DNA from 2 places in the Chengkuizengella sp. SCS-71B genome. Region 2 is predicted to be linked to the other one. Evidence: a T-box and tRNA genes for the amino acid it is inferred to sense, from the RefSeq annotation. Region 2 holds a T-box; the other holds one or more tRNA genes.

What was found. The T-box of region 2 lies ahead of leuS (leucine--tRNA ligase). A T-box ahead of a tRNA ligase gene usually reads a tRNA of that ligase, here a tRNA-Leu.
Region 1: it encodes a tRNA-Leu, which carries the amino acid that the T-box ahead of leuS (leucine--tRNA ligase) is inferred to sense. The anticodon was not compared.

Annotation. Positions count from the first base shown of each region.
Region 1 is NZ_JAZHSH010000001.1:2,741,981-2,746,122, reverse strand. It holds gene VQL36_RS13445 (2'-5' RNA ligase family protein) at 1-402, opposite strand, end outside; gene VQL36_RS13440 (phosphatidylglycerophosphatase A) at 583-1,101, shown strand; gene VQL36_RS13435 (hypothetical protein) at 1,225-1,389, shown strand; tRNA gene VQL36_RS13430 (tRNA-Met) at 1,495-1,571, shown strand; tRNA gene VQL36_RS13425 (tRNA-Ile) at 1,577-1,653, shown strand; tRNA gene VQL36_RS13420 (tRNA-Leu) at 1,664-1,752, shown strand; gene splB (spore photoproduct lyase) at 1,828-2,853, opposite strand; gene VQL36_RS13410 (S-layer homology domain-containing protein) at 3,019-3,945, opposite strand.
Region 2 is NZ_JAZHSH010000001.1:2,885,565-2,897,530, forward strand. It holds gene VQL36_RS14090 (cytidine/deoxycytidylate deaminase family protein) at 65-586, opposite strand; gene VQL36_RS14095 (homocysteine synthase) at 645-1,937, opposite strand; gene VQL36_RS14100 (ComEA family DNA-binding protein) at 2,077-2,517, opposite strand; gene comER (late competence protein ComER) at 2,757-3,590, shown strand; gene leuS (leucine--tRNA ligase) at 3,598-6,039, opposite strand; T-box leader at 6,148-6,344, opposite strand; gene VQL36_RS14115 (class I SAM-dependent methyltransferase) at 6,404-7,171, opposite strand; gene VQL36_RS14120 (S1 RNA-binding domain-containing protein) at 7,250-8,143, opposite strand; gene rsfS (ribosome silencing factor) at 8,140-8,487, opposite strand; gene yqeK (bis(5'-nucleosyl)-tetraphosphatase (symmetrical) YqeK) at 8,489-9,067, opposite strand; gene VQL36_RS14135 (nicotinate-nucleotide adenylyltransferase) at 9,054-9,644, opposite strand; gene yhbY (ribosome assembly RNA-binding protein YhbY) at 9,700-9,990, opposite strand; gene aroE (shikimate dehydrogenase) at 10,019-10,873, opposite strand; gene yqeH (ribosome biogenesis GTPase YqeH) at 10,995-11,966, opposite strand, start outside.

The sequences.
Region 1 (4,142 bases), 150 kb from region 2:
ATTTGCAAAAATATCAAACATCTCATCTTCATTTAGTTTCTGCCCAATTGTTAAATGAGGAGTGAATGGATATTGAGGATGTTCTTCTTGTAATATTCCCGTGTTAATACTTTTGTATAAGTTTGTTATTCTGTTCGTCTCCTCAAGTGCAAGGTAAATCACATTACTTAATGGAAAAAAGTTGGATACTCGATTAAATGTGATTTCAAATGGTGATAAATCTGAAGTGACATGTTCAAGATGAGCTGCTATTTCATCCATTTTTTGTTCATCAAATGATTCAAGTTTTTTGATCGTGATATGAGGAGGTAAAAGTTTATAATGTGGATCATACCTCATACGATGAGAGTTAGAGAAATCTTGAATCTCCTTACTTGGAAATACTACAACTCCGAAATTCATAAAAAATACCTCCTTATTAATTTGAGTACAGGAGTTTTGCAAGAAAAATGAACACGCTGCATATGATAACGTATCTAATTTCTATCTAATTCTATTATAGCTGTTTTTATCCATTTTAATAAGGGATATTTTGTGAAGATATGATATAATATATAAATCTTTTCAAGGGAGGGGTTTGAAATGAAAAGACAAGTACACAGTAAAGAAGTTCGAACTGCAGTTTTTGAAAAGCTGAATGAGCGTGGAGTAAAAATAGAGGATATTGCTTTTATTGTATATGAGATGCAGTCAGCTTATCATGAGGATTTGCATATGGACGATTGCATAGAAAGTGTAGAGGCTGTATTAGAGAAAAGAGAAGTTCAACATGCCGTTTTGGTTGGGATCGAGATTGATGTTTTATGTGAAAAAGGGATGTTATCTGAACCACTGCAGTCACTTATTGAAACAGACGAGGGATTATTTGGTTGTGATGAAACGTTAGCTATTGGTTCAGTGTATGCATATGGCAGTATTGCATTAACAACATTTGGACATTTAGATAAAAATAAAATAGGAATTATAAAGAAATTAGATACGAAAAGAAACAATGGTATCCATACATTTTTAGATGATTTAGTGGCTAGTATTGCCGCATCGGCATCGAGCCGTCTTGCTCATCGATACCGTGATGAAGAAGAACAGGAAGACGAATCATAATTTAAAATCCTCAATTTAGAATAACAATGAAAAGTAAAATCCAATTCAACTAAATATTTTTTTATTAAATGTGCAAAAAACGGTTAATCTAAAACTATCGTATATAGTTTATGAGGTGAGGATATGAAATGGATTTACTGTGTGAAATTGTACGATTCCAAATTTCAAGCTGGATGTTTAGCTAAAAGAATGGAGGAAGACTGGTGGGTATATGGCTTTGAATATCCAATGGAAGTTGAGGTTTTTAGATCCCAAAAAGGCAGATATGGTGTGCGATACATTATTTGAATTAAATTTTCTAAACATTGTGAAAACATAGATTATAAAAAAACCCTTGACTTTGTTTTTAGCATTGTGTATGATTACTCTTGTCGCTGTTATACAAGCTAGCAACGCGGGGTGGAGCAGTCTGGTAGCTCGTCGGGCTCATAACCCGAAGGTCGTAGGTTCAAATCCTGCCCCCGCAACCAAGTTTGGGCCTTTAGCTCAGTTGGTCAGAGCAATCGGCTCATAACCGATTGGTCGGGGGTTCGAGTCCCTCAAGGCCCACCAATTAAAATGTGCCGGGGTGGCGGAATTGGCAGACGCACAGGACTTAAAATCCTGCGGTAGGTGACTACCGTACCGGTTCGACTCCGGTCCTCGGCACCATTTAAAACTCCCTTGTTTCTATCCATAGAGGTAGGTAGAGGGGAGTTTTTTTAAGTTCTTCAAACCTATTTTAAGTTAAGTGAAATAATCAATTTTGGCTTGAGGGAAGTATTTTTTTATATTTAGTTGCATTATTTCTTTAATGGCATTTGCTTCATCATCAGGATAAACATATTTTCCAATTCCGTATCTTCCCCATTTATATTTTCTATCCTCTTCGTTCATCTCTAGTTTTGAATTCGGATAACGCTCTTGAATAACTCTTTTTGCAGGTTTAGTAAAACGATGTTGGATTAATTCAAAGGTTAAATCAGGCACTTTTATAGGGTTCAAAGCTTCAGACAAATTCTTTAGTAAATCAATGTACTCTTCTTGCCAATTTTCATAAATATAAATTGGGGCAATAATAAATCCTAGAGGATAATTGGCCTGAGCTACTTTTTTTGCAGCTTGTATCCGGTGCTCTAAAGGAGAAGTGCCTGCTTCAAAGTTTTTGATCACATATTTAGAGTTAATGCTAAATCGAAAACGTGTATGACCATTATGTTCAGCATCTAGTAAATGATCAACATGATGGTATTTTGTAACGAATCTAAGTCTGCCTAGGTTGGTTTTACCGATAAATTCAATCGTTTTTTTTAAGGAATGGGTTAAGTGATCAATACCAACTATATCAGACGTACAGGCCGCTTCAAAACGTGTGATATCAGGTTCTCGTTCGCTGATATACTTGTGTGCTTGATTAAAGATATCCTCTAGATTAACATAAGTTCTAATATAAGGCTTGCTTCCAAGTGTGGTTTGTAAGTAGCAATAGTGACAATGTCCCATACATCCAGTAGCTAATGGAATGGCGTATTCAGCTGAGGGTTTAGAGGAATCAAACTTTAACGTTTTTCTAATTCCAACAACTAATGTTGATTTAGCAACGCGATATTTCTCTAACTCACTATCTCCAGGAATATTTCTCACTTGATTATGTGAAGTTGTTTTTCTTATTTCTAACCCCATATCGTTAAACTTATCAAACAGTTGTTTTCCGAATGGATATTCCAATGCGTTTGGTTCAAAATATACAAGCTGCGGTATGAATGGTTTCAATGGGATTTATCCTCTCTTAATTTAGACTCAGCAACAAGGTGTAAAATTGAATTTATTGTCATAACTATCATTTGCTTTATGCAAATTTTTTATTTATATATAAATAAAAAACCCCTCATCATTTTTTGAAAAAATGTAAGGAGTTGTTTATGAGATATTTTTGTTTTATTTTTCTTGTTGAATACTAGGTGTTAATGAATTTGAAATATAAGTTTCTGCTTTAGGTTCAGTAATTACCATAGCATACATCATTCCTTCAACTGGATAATGAAGTTGATAATGAATGACAGCCTCATTATTAACAAAATCCACGGATGTAATTTCTATTGAGTAACCTGCATTTGGTTTTTCTCCCCAAGATAAAGTAACTTTATTCACTTCTTCATTCACTTTCTCTACTTTAAAGGTAACTTCTTCATCAGGAATAGGTGCCGGTACGTCAATTGGCGATTCTTCCTCTGAATGACTATCTACAAATTTAATTGCTTTATATATCATTACTGAAGCATCAATTCTTTTGACAAGTTGTGCCGGATGGAATTTGCTTGTTTGATCTAAGGAAGCAACTTCTGAAAGTAATATTTTTTGAATGCTACCCATATATTCTGGATTGATCTTTTCAGCATCTGAAATTGTTAAGAACATCTCTATAAAGCTATAGTCACCTTTTGCATCCATTGCTTGAAATAAGGCATGTGAAAATTGCTCTTTTGTCATCTTTTTGTTTGGATTAACATCTTTATCTAGATCCACACCATTTAAATAGGCTTTTACAAAATAATCATCATACCAGGAATCATCTGATATGTTCGTAAAATAATCACTTGCTAAAGGTTGCTTAATAAATGTCATATGGGCTAAGTTCAAATCTAATCCTTTAACGATTAAGGCAATTCCTTCAGCGTAGGTAAGTTTTCCATTTGGAGCGAAATTATTTTCGTCCATTCCACTTACAACTCCATTTCGCTTTAATTCCATAATAATGTTTTTGTCTGTTCCCTCTGGTAAGTCGCTAAAAGCAAAAACTGATCCAGTAACCGCAAAAATAAACATGAAGATCAAGGATAACCCTGTTAATATTTTTTTCTTCAATTTTAACCCTTCTTTCATAAATTGATTTAACTATTAGACGGACTAGACGGCAGAAATGTTGCAATAATATTTTTTTATTTTTTTAGTTACTTGTTTAACAGAACTTCCTACTTCATAATATATAGAGTAAAAGCATATTTATGAATGAAGTTTTTTTTAATATACAGAAAATAAGGTTATTATTCAAGAAAATTGAA
Region 2 (11,966 bases):
TTGTTTATATTTTCATATCATATATTAACACCCTCTAAAGCAACTTGTCTATGGGTCATATTACTTAGTTACCTTTTATTTCAGCAAAAACACCTTCAGGGGGATGATAATGTTCAAGTGTTCTAAACACGATCCCTCTAGCTTTCATAAGATTTATCACTTTATCTGAATCTTTTAAATATGGACGATGATAAACAATTTCAGAAACACCTGAATTTGCAAGCATATTAGCACATGTCCAACATGGTTGATCTGTTACATAAACCGTTGAACCTTCACGATCCTTGCGGTCTGTAAATAGCAATAAATTTTGCTCGGCATGAATCGTACGAATACATCTTTGTTTTTTTATCATCTCATCATTTCCATCTACATATTGTAATTCATATTCTTCAGCGATCATACAACCTGCTTCTGAACAGTCTGGAACTCCCATCGGTGCACCATTATATGCTGAACCTAGCAGTTTTTTTCCTTGTACAAGAACAGCACCTACTCTTCTTCGTGGGCATTGTGATCTTGTAGCTGCCATATAAGCAATGTCTAAAAAGTAGGTATCCCAATCTTTGCGTTTATTTTTGTTCATGTAAAGGCTCCTTTAAGTTATTTTTCCTATCTTATTCCAATCATGAGATGAATTTTCTTTATTGTTGACTTGCTTTTAGCGCTTGACCCAAATCATTCATTAGATCATCTATGGTTTCTGTTCCTACTGATAAACGAATCATTCCAGATGTTACTCCTGCTGATAATAGATCGTCACCTTGTAATTGAGCATGCGTTGTACTAGCAGGATGGATAATAAGTGATTTACTATCTCCAATATTAGCAAGGTGCGAAAATATATCAACAGAATTAATGACTTTTTTTCCTGCATCCATTCCACCTTTTACTTCAAAAGTCATCACTGCTCCCTGTCCGTTCGGTAAATACTTCTTTGCTAATTGATGTGAAGGATGACTTTCCAACCCTGCATAACTAACACTATCAACAAATTCATGACCCTCTAAATATTGAGCAATTTTAAGCGCATTTTCACTATGTCTTTCCATTCTCAAATGAAGTGTTTCTATACCTTGCATAAGTAAAAAAGAATTAAATGGTGAAATTGCAGCTCCCATATCCCGTAACAACTGAACTCGAGCTTTAATGATATATGCAATTGGTCCTACTGCCTCTGTATACACCATCCCATTATAACTTGGATCTGGCTCAGTTAATCCAGGGAATTTCCCACTTTCCTTCCAATCAAATGTACCTCCGTCAACGATAATTCCTCCTATTGAAGTGCCATGACCTCCAATAAATTTCGTAGCTGAATGTACAACAATATCTGCACCAAACTCAATTGGGCGTAATAAATAAGGGCTTGGTATCGTATTGTCAACAATGAGAGGAATGCTATTTTCGTGTGCTATTTTAGCTACAGCTTCAATATCTAAGACATCTCCCTTAGGATTTCCTATAGATTCAGCATACAAAGCTTTTGTTTTGCTAGTAATTGCTTTACGAAAATTATCTGGATCGTTCGGGTCTACAAATTTCACATCAATACCAATTCTAGGTAAACTAACCGAAAACAAATTAAAAGTACCACCATATAAACTTGAAGCAGACACAATCTCATCTCCAGCACCAGCAATATTTAAGATGGAATACGTTATTGCTGATGATCCAGAAGCTGTTGCCAAAGCAGCAGGTGCACCTTCTAAAGCCGCTATTCTCTTCTCAAACGAATCTGAAGTTGGATTCATTAATCGAGTGTATACATTACCGAATTCCTTTAAAGCAAACAAATTCGCAGCATGTTCTGTGTCTTTAAATCCATACGAAGTCGTTTGATAAATTGGAAGGGCTCGTGACATCGTTGTTGGATCAACCTCTTGACCTGCATGTACAGATAACGTTTCTAAGCCTAACTTACGTTCTTCAAACATAATATTACTCCTCCTCATTTTATAAAATTATGCATTCACTATATATTAATCAATACACATTTATTAAAGATGTCTTCAGAGTAACTTGCTTAAGTTGTTTAATTTATAAAAATATCACCTATCGGTGATCGTCAAATTCCTAAAATGTAATCAATCCTTTTAGTTTTTCAATCGTTTTCTCTCCGATTCCTTTTACATTCATCAGTTCATTTCTATTGAGAAATCTCCCATGCTCTTCTCGATAATCAACAATGGCTTGAGCTTTTACTTCTCCAATATTCGGTAAAGTCATTAACTGTTGAACACTTGCTTGGTTAACATTAATTTTTTCAGGTGGTCCTATAGTTTCTGCGCTTGAATCTGATGGGTTTTCCAACCCCTTTTCTTCTAATTTACCTTTTTGACTAGTTCTAACATCATTTAGTAATAGTACATCTTCCACCTGGTCATTAACCTTCTCTAATTCATTAACCTCATCAGTTTGTAATATAAACATCTCAAGAAAAAGAAAGAAGACAATACATAATATAAGTATGATCCATAATATAGAACGGATTTCTTTTAATTTGCTTAAACTCATCACTCATCACCTGCTAATACAATTCAATTTACTAGGGTTCATGTTTCCATTTTGAAAAATATACCATATCAGTAGTGTACAGTCTATACTTTTATGTAACTTCGTTTCGTTTATCACTCTTTTACTTTAAAGCAAAAAAATCCCTCATGTTTATTAATGCACAAACATATATATAATGGTAGCATATTAATTTAACCATATGCGTAAATGAATTGAATCTTATATAGGAGGGTTTCGTGATGAATTTAGGATTCATTGGAACTGGCAGTATGGGGAGTTTATTAATAGAGGCTTTCATCCAATCCGAAGCCTTGAAAGCAGAGCAACTTTCAGCAAGTAATCGAACAAAGGACAAAACGAAGAAACTTAAAGAAAAATACCCTAAGCTCCGTATTTTTCCATCAAATATTGAGGTAGCTTTAGAAAGTGATATTATTTTTATTTGTGTGAAACCATTAGAATTTAAACATGTAATAGATGAAATCAAAAATGTATTATTACCTTCTCAAATCATTGTTTCAATTACTAGTCCAATTTTAATAAAACATCTTGAAGATCAGCTTCCTTGTAAAATTGCAAAGATTATTCCAAGCATTACAAATCATGAACGCAGCGGGGCCTCTCTATGCATGTATGGAAACAAAATAACAGAAAAAGACAAACAAACGCTAGAAAATTTACTAGAAACTATTAGTGAACCATTGCAAATTTCTGAACAGTATACAAGGGTTACATCTGATATCTCTAGCTGTGGTCCAGCCTTTTTAGCCTTTTTTATTCAAAACTTTGTTGACGCAGCTGTGGAGGAAACAGGAATTCCAAAAGAAGAAGCAACTCGCTTAGCCAGTGAAATGGTATTGGGAACTGGAAAGTTATTAACTACAGGGGGATTCACTCCAGAAACATTAAGAGAACGTGTTAGTGTTCCTGGAGGAATAACCGCTGAGGGCTTGAAGATGATGTCAAACGAGTTAGATGGTGTTTTTAATCAGCTTATCAAAACTACACATGCAAAATATGATGAGGACCTCAACAAAGTAGAATCCATGTTTTACGATTCAAGCAAAAATTAAATGTATATTATACTACAATATTTACTAATTTCCCTGGAACAGCAATAACCTTTCTTATTGTTTTACCGGTTGTTGCTGTTTTTACTTTGTCAAGTTCTAAAACCATTTTCTCTAAAGAATCTTTATCTAATTCTTTTGATACTTTGATTCGATCAATGATTTTCCCTTTAATTTGGACTACAATTTCTACTTCATCATCAACAATCCATTTTTCATCATAAGAAGGCCAAGCTACAAATGTAATCGTCCCTTCATTTCCTAAACGCTGCCACAACTCTTCAGAAATATGAGGAGCGATAGGGGCTAACATTTGAACAAAATGAGCCATCGCTTCTTTTGGTAGTTCTTCCGTTTTATATGCTTCATTTACAAAAATCATCATTTGGCTAATCGCTGTATTAAAACGAAGACCTTCGTAATCCTCAGTTACTTTTTTAACGGTTCTATGCCAAATCTTTTTAAAGGAGTCAGGTCCTCCATCTTCTACGATTTTATCGTTCAGTTCCCCATTATCTGCTATAAATAAACGCCAGACTCGATTCAAAAATTTATAAATTCCGTCTACTCCGTTTGTATTCCAAGGTTTTGTAGCTTCTAAAGGACCCATGAACATTTCATACATTCTTAATGTATCTGCTCCATATTCATTAACGATTTCATCCGGGTTAATCACGTTACCTCTAGATTTACTCATTTTTTCATTGTTAGGCCCTAAAATCATACCTTGATTCACTAATTTATGGAATGGTTCTTTTGTAGATACTACTCCGATATCATACAATACTTTATGCCAGAATCTAGCATATAACAAGTGAAGGACAGCATGTTCTGCTCCACCAATATAAAGATCTACAGGAAGCCATTTTTCCTGTAACTCCTTAGAACAAAGCTCATTTTCATTATTTGGATCTATATACCGTAAATAATACCAACAGCTTCCTGCCCATTGTGGCATCGTGTTCGTTTCTCTTCTAGCTTTTTGACCTGTTTCAGGATCAATCGTATTCACCCATTCTTCGACAGTTGCCAAAGGGGATTCGCCAGTTCCTGATGGTTGAATCTGCTCTACATCAGGTAATAACAGCGGTAACTGATCCTCAGGAACTGCTTTCATCGTTCCATCTTCTAAATGTAGGATTGGAATGGGTTCTCCCCAGTAGCGTTGACGACTAAATAACCAATCTCTTAAACGATATGTGGTTTTACTTTGACCTTTGTTATGTTCAGATAACCAATCTATCATACTTGAAATAGCTTCAGCATTTTTTAAACCATTTAAGAAATCGGAATTCACATGTTCACCATCACCTGAATAAGCTTCTTTTGACAAATCTCCACCTTGAATGACTTCAACGATATCTATGTCAAATTGTTTAGCAAATTCCCAATCACGCTGATCATGTCCAGGCACTGCCATGATAGCACCTGTTCCATAACTAATTAATACATAATCAGAAATCCAAATCGGAACTTTTGCTCCATTTACAGGATTCAAAGCATATGCACCTGTAAAAACACCAGATTTATCCTTAGCCAAATCTGTTCTTTCTAAATCACTTTTACGAGCAGCCATATCTTGATATTGTTTTACACTTTGTTTCTGAGCAGGAGTAGAAATTTTATCCACCAAAGGATGCTCAGGAGCAAGCACACAATATGTAGCACCAAACAATGTATCTGGTCTTGTTGTGAATACTGTCAGCTTTTCTTCTTCAAAACCATGAATATCAAAATAGACTTCAGCTCCAACAGATTTTCCAATCCAATTGCGCTGCATATCTTTGATACTTTCTGACCAATCTAATTCCTCTAAATCTTCTAAAAGTCTTTCAGCATACTCAGTAATTTTCAACACCCATTGACGCATCGGTTTACGAATTACAGGGTGATTCCCCCGCTCACTTAATCCATCAATTACTTCTTCATTAGCGAGCACTGTACCTAAAGCTGGACACCAGTTAACCGAAATTTCATCAACATATGCTAAACCTTTTTTATACAACTGAAGAAAAATCCATTGCGTCCATTTGTAATAATCTGCATCTGTTGTACTAATTTCACGATCCCAGTCATATGAAAATCCTAGAGACTTAATTTGTCTGCGGAAATTGTTAATGTTTTTGACCGTAAATTCTTTTGGATGTTCACCAGTGTTTATTGCATGCTGTTCTGCAGGAAGTCCAAAAGCATCCCAGCCCATTGGATGAAGCACATCAAAGCCTTTCATTCTCTTGTAACGAGATATGATATCCGTTGCTGTCATTCCTTCTGGATGTCCTACATGTAAACCAGCCCCAGAAGGATAAGGGAACATATCTAAAGCAAAAAATTTCTCTTTTGCATCATTATTTTCTACTCTAAATGTCTTATTCTCTTCCCAATACTTTTGCCATTTTGGTTCAAAAGCTTGAGGGTTATATCCTTGTTCATTTGATTGTGATTGTGACATAATTAAATCCTCCTTTACGATAAACAACCCACAAAAGTGAAGTATAACCTTGCAGTGAAGAAAGTTAAATAATTCTTCCATTTAAAAAAACCTCCATCCTTAGCTAATGCTAGGGACGAGAGGTTACTTCCCGTGGTACCACCCTAATTAGCAGTCCACTTCCGTTTTCTGCTCACTTCAACCCTTAACGCGGGGAACGATCTAGCTCATAGGTAAGTTCACTTTATACCATTTATCGGTTCACACCCTACACCGATTCTCTGAGAAATGGGACAAAAACTACTACTCCTAATCTAGGCTAATGATTTTCGCAAATTTTCTTAGATTATATAAATTTATCCTACCCATGTCAAGTTCTTCAACTTTACTCTGGGGACTTGTTTGCAACGAAAAAAACACGGTTTGTAGCATCATTCGGTGATTCAAATTCGAAATCTCCATAAGAGCTAATATTTATAAACCCTGCATGACTTAATTGGCTCTTAATCCATTCTAAAGAATAGGCACGTTGAGTATGTATTTCATTGATTTTCAAATAGTTTGAACTACTTTGTTGTGCAAAGATTGTTAAATCATGTTCAATTTCTTGATGTCGGGTATCATAATCACAAGTCCAAATATACGATAAATTTTCTTCATTATATGTGAAGGGCTGTTCTTCGGCATAAAATTGAAATTGAGACTCTGTTAACATATCAAATATAAACAAACCCTTATGCTCTAGATGTTCATATACCTTTTGAAAAGACTGAATGATATGAGATTCATCAGTAATGTAATTATAACAATCGCAAAAAGAAATGATACAGTCTACAGATGAAGGTAATTCCAGGTCTTTCATATCCTGTTCAAGCCATGTTATAGAGCCCCCATTTTGTTTAATAGTAGACATGTAATTTATTTCTTTTTGAGTTGCAACCGTAAGCATGTCTGAAGATAGATCTATTCCATATACTTGATATCCTTTTTTTGCTAAAGGGATTGAGATGTTACCTGTACCACAGCCTAAATCCACGACTGTTTTTGGTTTCCCATGTTTATTCCAACAACTCTCTGCAAACTCAATCCATTGAGAATAGGGCATGTCCTCCATTAATACATCATAATAATTAGCAAATCCTTCATAAGACATATTTACTCTCCTCTAATAGAAAACAATTAATGCTAACATTTTACAAAGACATTAAAACATTTGTATTTCAATTAAATACTAATGATCTTCTGCTTTTTTTTCTTTTAAATAGGTCCAATTTTCATCTTGTCTGATCAAACCTTCTTTCATCAACTTCCCCATTGCTCGTTTAAAGGCTGCTTTGCTCATATTAAATTTATGTAAAATAATATCCGGAGGCGTTTTATCTGAATATGGCATTGCACCATTAGGTCTTTCCTTTAAAAAATGAAGTAGGGTCGTTGCATCCTCATCTCTACCTTTTTCTTTACTTAATCTTAATGAAAGATTAACTCGTCCATCTTCACGAACAAAAATAACTCTTACCTTGGTTACCTCACCAACCCTTAGTTTTTTTGTTCTTTCTGAAGAGTGGATCATCCCGATGGCTCCAAATCCTAATACTCCCCCGTCTACAATGACGAAAGTGCCCATTTTTAATGTTTTATATACTCTCGCATCAAACCACTGATTTTTCCAAGTAGAGGGAGCTGCAAAAATATATGGCTCAAATTCTCTTTCACCGGCAAGTTTAGCAAGCATTCTTCCCTGTTTATCCTGCTCTAAGACAACAAAAACATGATCTCCAACAACAGGTCTTAATTCCTGTTCCTCAGGGAGTTCTCGTATTGGCAGCAATAATTGCCTACCTAACCCCATCTCCAAAAAACATCCCATTCGCGGATGAACATCTGCCACTTCTAATAATGCTAATTCACTCAAACTGATTAAAGGACGTTTCATCGTTGAAGCTAGCCGGTCATGAGTATCATGGAATAAAAACACCTCAATACAATCGCCAATCTGTATTTGACCTTCAATTTCACTGTAATGCAGCAGTACATTTTCAGAACCATTTGTTAAGTAATATCCATTTGGTTCAACCTCTTTTTCAACTTCTAATTGTACATAAGTACCTGCTTCTAATTTCATACATTCTCTACCACTTTTGCATCAGACCATAGACGTTCGATGTTATAATACTCACGATCCTCACGATGGAACACATGTACAATCACATCTCCTATATCTATGAGTACCCATCTAGCGGTATCATAACCTTCCATTCTTTTAATATTTCCGTTTCCTTTTTCAACGCTTTTTTTCACTTCTTCTGCAATTGCTTTAACTTGCGGTTCCGAATTCCCATGACAAATAACAAAATAATCTGCGATCAATGAAATTTCCTTTATATCTAAAGATGTGATGTTATGCCCCTTTTTTTCCTCAATTGCATTATTTACGATTGTTAATATTTCCTCTGAATTTAAATTCATTCTATTCCTCCTTCATATTTTTCACTTCATCAATTAGAAAGTTACGTGATTCAACAGTTAAAGGATAAACCTTTCTTCCTTTGGATATTAAAAAACGGATAGTAGAGTCAAATCCAGCTATAAGGGCTTTTTCTATACTTTCCTTAGATAATTCTCGAATTTGCTCAACTCCAGGAAAATCTCTTCCTGGCTCCATGTAGTCAGCTAAACAAACGACTTTTTCAAGCATTGACATGTTTTTTCTGCCAGAAGTGTGGTAACGAATAGCATTAATCACATCTTCATCCTTAATTGAAAATTCTTGTTGTACTATTTCTGCTGCAACAGGACCATGCCATAGTTGTTTATCATATTGTAATAATTCAACCGGCAGATGTTCCTTTATAACCCATTCTTTTTGTCGTTCTGTGGGCCAATACTTGCAATAATCATGTAATAAAGCGGCCAAATCTGCTTTTACAGGATCAGCTCCATATTGTTCTGCCAGAGCAACAGAAGTTTCCATAACACCTAATGTATGAAGCCAACGCTTATTTGGCATTTGCTGTTGCACAGCTTGAATAAATTTATCTCGTTTCATATAATTTATGCTCCTTAATAAAATCATATACTTTATCATGAACGAGATATCGTATTGATTTGTTTTGAGCGGAAAGAGTCCTTATATCAGTAGATGAGATGTCTATTAAAGGCATTGTCACCATAGTGATCTTTTGCTTTATTTGCTCATTTAACAGCTCCCAATGTATTTCAGTTCCTGGTCTTTGTAGACCTATAAAAGAAATAAGTTGAATCAACTCATCAATTCGATACCACTTTGGTAAATACTGTATCATATCTCCTCCTATAATGAAGAAAAACTCATGTTGAGGAAATTGCTTTTTTAAAGTTTTTACCGTATCTATCGTATATGAGATGCCTTCTCTTGTTAACTCCAGATCTTTCCCTAAAAAATATTTGTTTGTTTCAACTGCTTTACATACCATTTCCAATCTTTGTTTAGCAGTTGCAATCGGAGCATTATTTTTATGAGGAGGGATAGAAGAAGGCAAAAACCAAACCTCTTGCAGATCCATTTCAATTCTAGCCCTCTCAGCAACTATCATATGGCCAATATGAATGGGGTCAAAAGTACCTCCTAAAATCCCAACTTTCATTGTTATCCTCCATTAAACTAAGCTACATAACTTCACTTCACTTTTTTGGGTAGAGTTATGGAAGTTCTATAGTTTTGTTATCCTCTGATTCCTTATACAACACAATCACATTCCCAATCACTTGTACCAATTCGGATTTGGAAGCTGTCGCAATTTCCGCTCCAATTTCTTTTCGATCATCTAAGTTATTGCTCAGTACACTTATTTTCATAAGTTCTCTATTTTCTATTGCTTCATTGATATGTCGTATTAAGTGGTCATTAACCCCACCTTTTCCAACTTGAAAAATAGGTGTTAAATTGTGTGCTAATGATCGAAGATATCTTTTTTGTTTTCCTGTTAACATTGTCTAACCTCTATTCAATTGAATGTATTTAATTTTTGTAATCCATTGCTTGTTTCATGGCTTCAATCGGGGCAGGCTTACCTGTCCAATACTCAAAAGCATAGGCTCCTTGATAAATAAACATACCTAATCCACTATGAATTTGACAACCCTTTTCTTCTGCTAATGATAGAAGTTTTGTTTTTCTAGGATTATAAACCAAGTCACTAAAAACCATGTTTTCTTTTATAAATAAAGAAGGAATCGGGCTATATTCAATCTGTGGATGCATCCCTACGGAGGTCGTGTTGATGACTAGATCAACCTCTTTATTTATTTTTGCAATGTCTGAGATAGCCATACCTGTTGACTTCACGAATGATTGCATTGATTCAGCAAGTTCTATTGCTCTTTCTACTGTACGATTAGCAATCCAGATGTGACTTGGATTTTCCCCAGCTAATGCATAAGCAACTCCCCTAGCTGCACCACCTGCACCTAAAATGAGAACCCTTTTTCCCTTTAGATCGAGTTGTATTTCTTCTTTCAAAGACCTTACATAACCAATTCCATCCGTATTATAACCTTTCAACTTGCCATTATCATTCACGACTGTATTTACAGCCCCAATCACTTTGGCACTTTCATCAATCTCATCAAGGTAAGACATCACTTCTACTTTATGTGGAATGGTAACGCTAAGTCCTCCAAGCTTAAAAGCTTTTAGTCCTTCAATTGCTTCCTTTAACATGCCTACTTCTACATGGAATGCTCCATAAACAGCATTTATATTCATCTCTTGAAAGGCACGATTCAACATAGTAGGCGATTTGGAATGTTTAATTGGATCTCCAATGACACCGTACACTTTTGTGTTTGTATTTATTTTTGAATGAAATTGCATCTTTTTACCTCCCCCATAAAACAAGACTAAAACAGGGTTCAGCATATTATGTTCAGTTAAAACCCTGTTCTTAAACCCTTTAATAATATCGTATGCATGGAACAGATTAAAAATCTAGTACTTATAACATGGATTCACGCAAAACGACTTTCACACCTTTAGGAGCATGTATTATCACTTCTGCACCAGTATCACCATTACATTTGATCCAACCTAAACCTGAAATCAATAAATCCAATCTCTTGTTCTTTGGAATTCGAAATGCATGTTTTGTAAATGAAGGAAGTGCTTCTAGTTCTTTAATTCCAGGTGGTGATAACATTTCACCTTTTTGATTTTCATAGATTTCATCTGCCTTATCCAATTTCGTTCGATGGACATAAACAGAATTAGAAATAAAACAAGTAAAAGATTGGCGTTCACCTTGTACAAAATCAAACCTTGCTAGTGATCCAAAAAACAATGTTTGCCTCTCATTTAATTGATATACTCTAGGTTTTAAAGATTGTTCTGGTGTTATTTTTTGTAAATCGTGTTTAGAAATAATTTCAGTCATTCGTGAAGTGTAAACAATCCCTGGTGTATCCACAATGAATTTTCCATCTTCCAAAGGGATTTTTACTAAATCTAAAGTAGTACCTGGGTATCTGGATGTCGTTAATTCTTCATCTAAATCACTAAAATCACTGATGAGTCGATTTATCAGAGTGGATTTTCCTACATTTGTTGCTCCTACAACATAAATGTCTCTGCCTTTTCTATACTTACTTAAAACTTCTAATACATTTTGAAATCCTATATTTTTTTTAGCGCTGCACAAGACGACATCAATAACATTTAAACCATATTCTTTCGCTTGTTTTTTTACCCAATTCATCACTTTATTCAAATTCATATTTCTTGGCAATAAATCTACTTTATTCACTACCATAACCGTAGGATTTGAACCAACAAAACGTTTCAATCCTGTAATTAAACTTCCTTCAAAATCAAACACATCAACAATATTTAAAACTAAACTTTTCGTTTGTCCTACATGACTTAAAATCTTTAAAAAGTCATCTTCTTCTAGAGCAATAGATGAAATTTCATT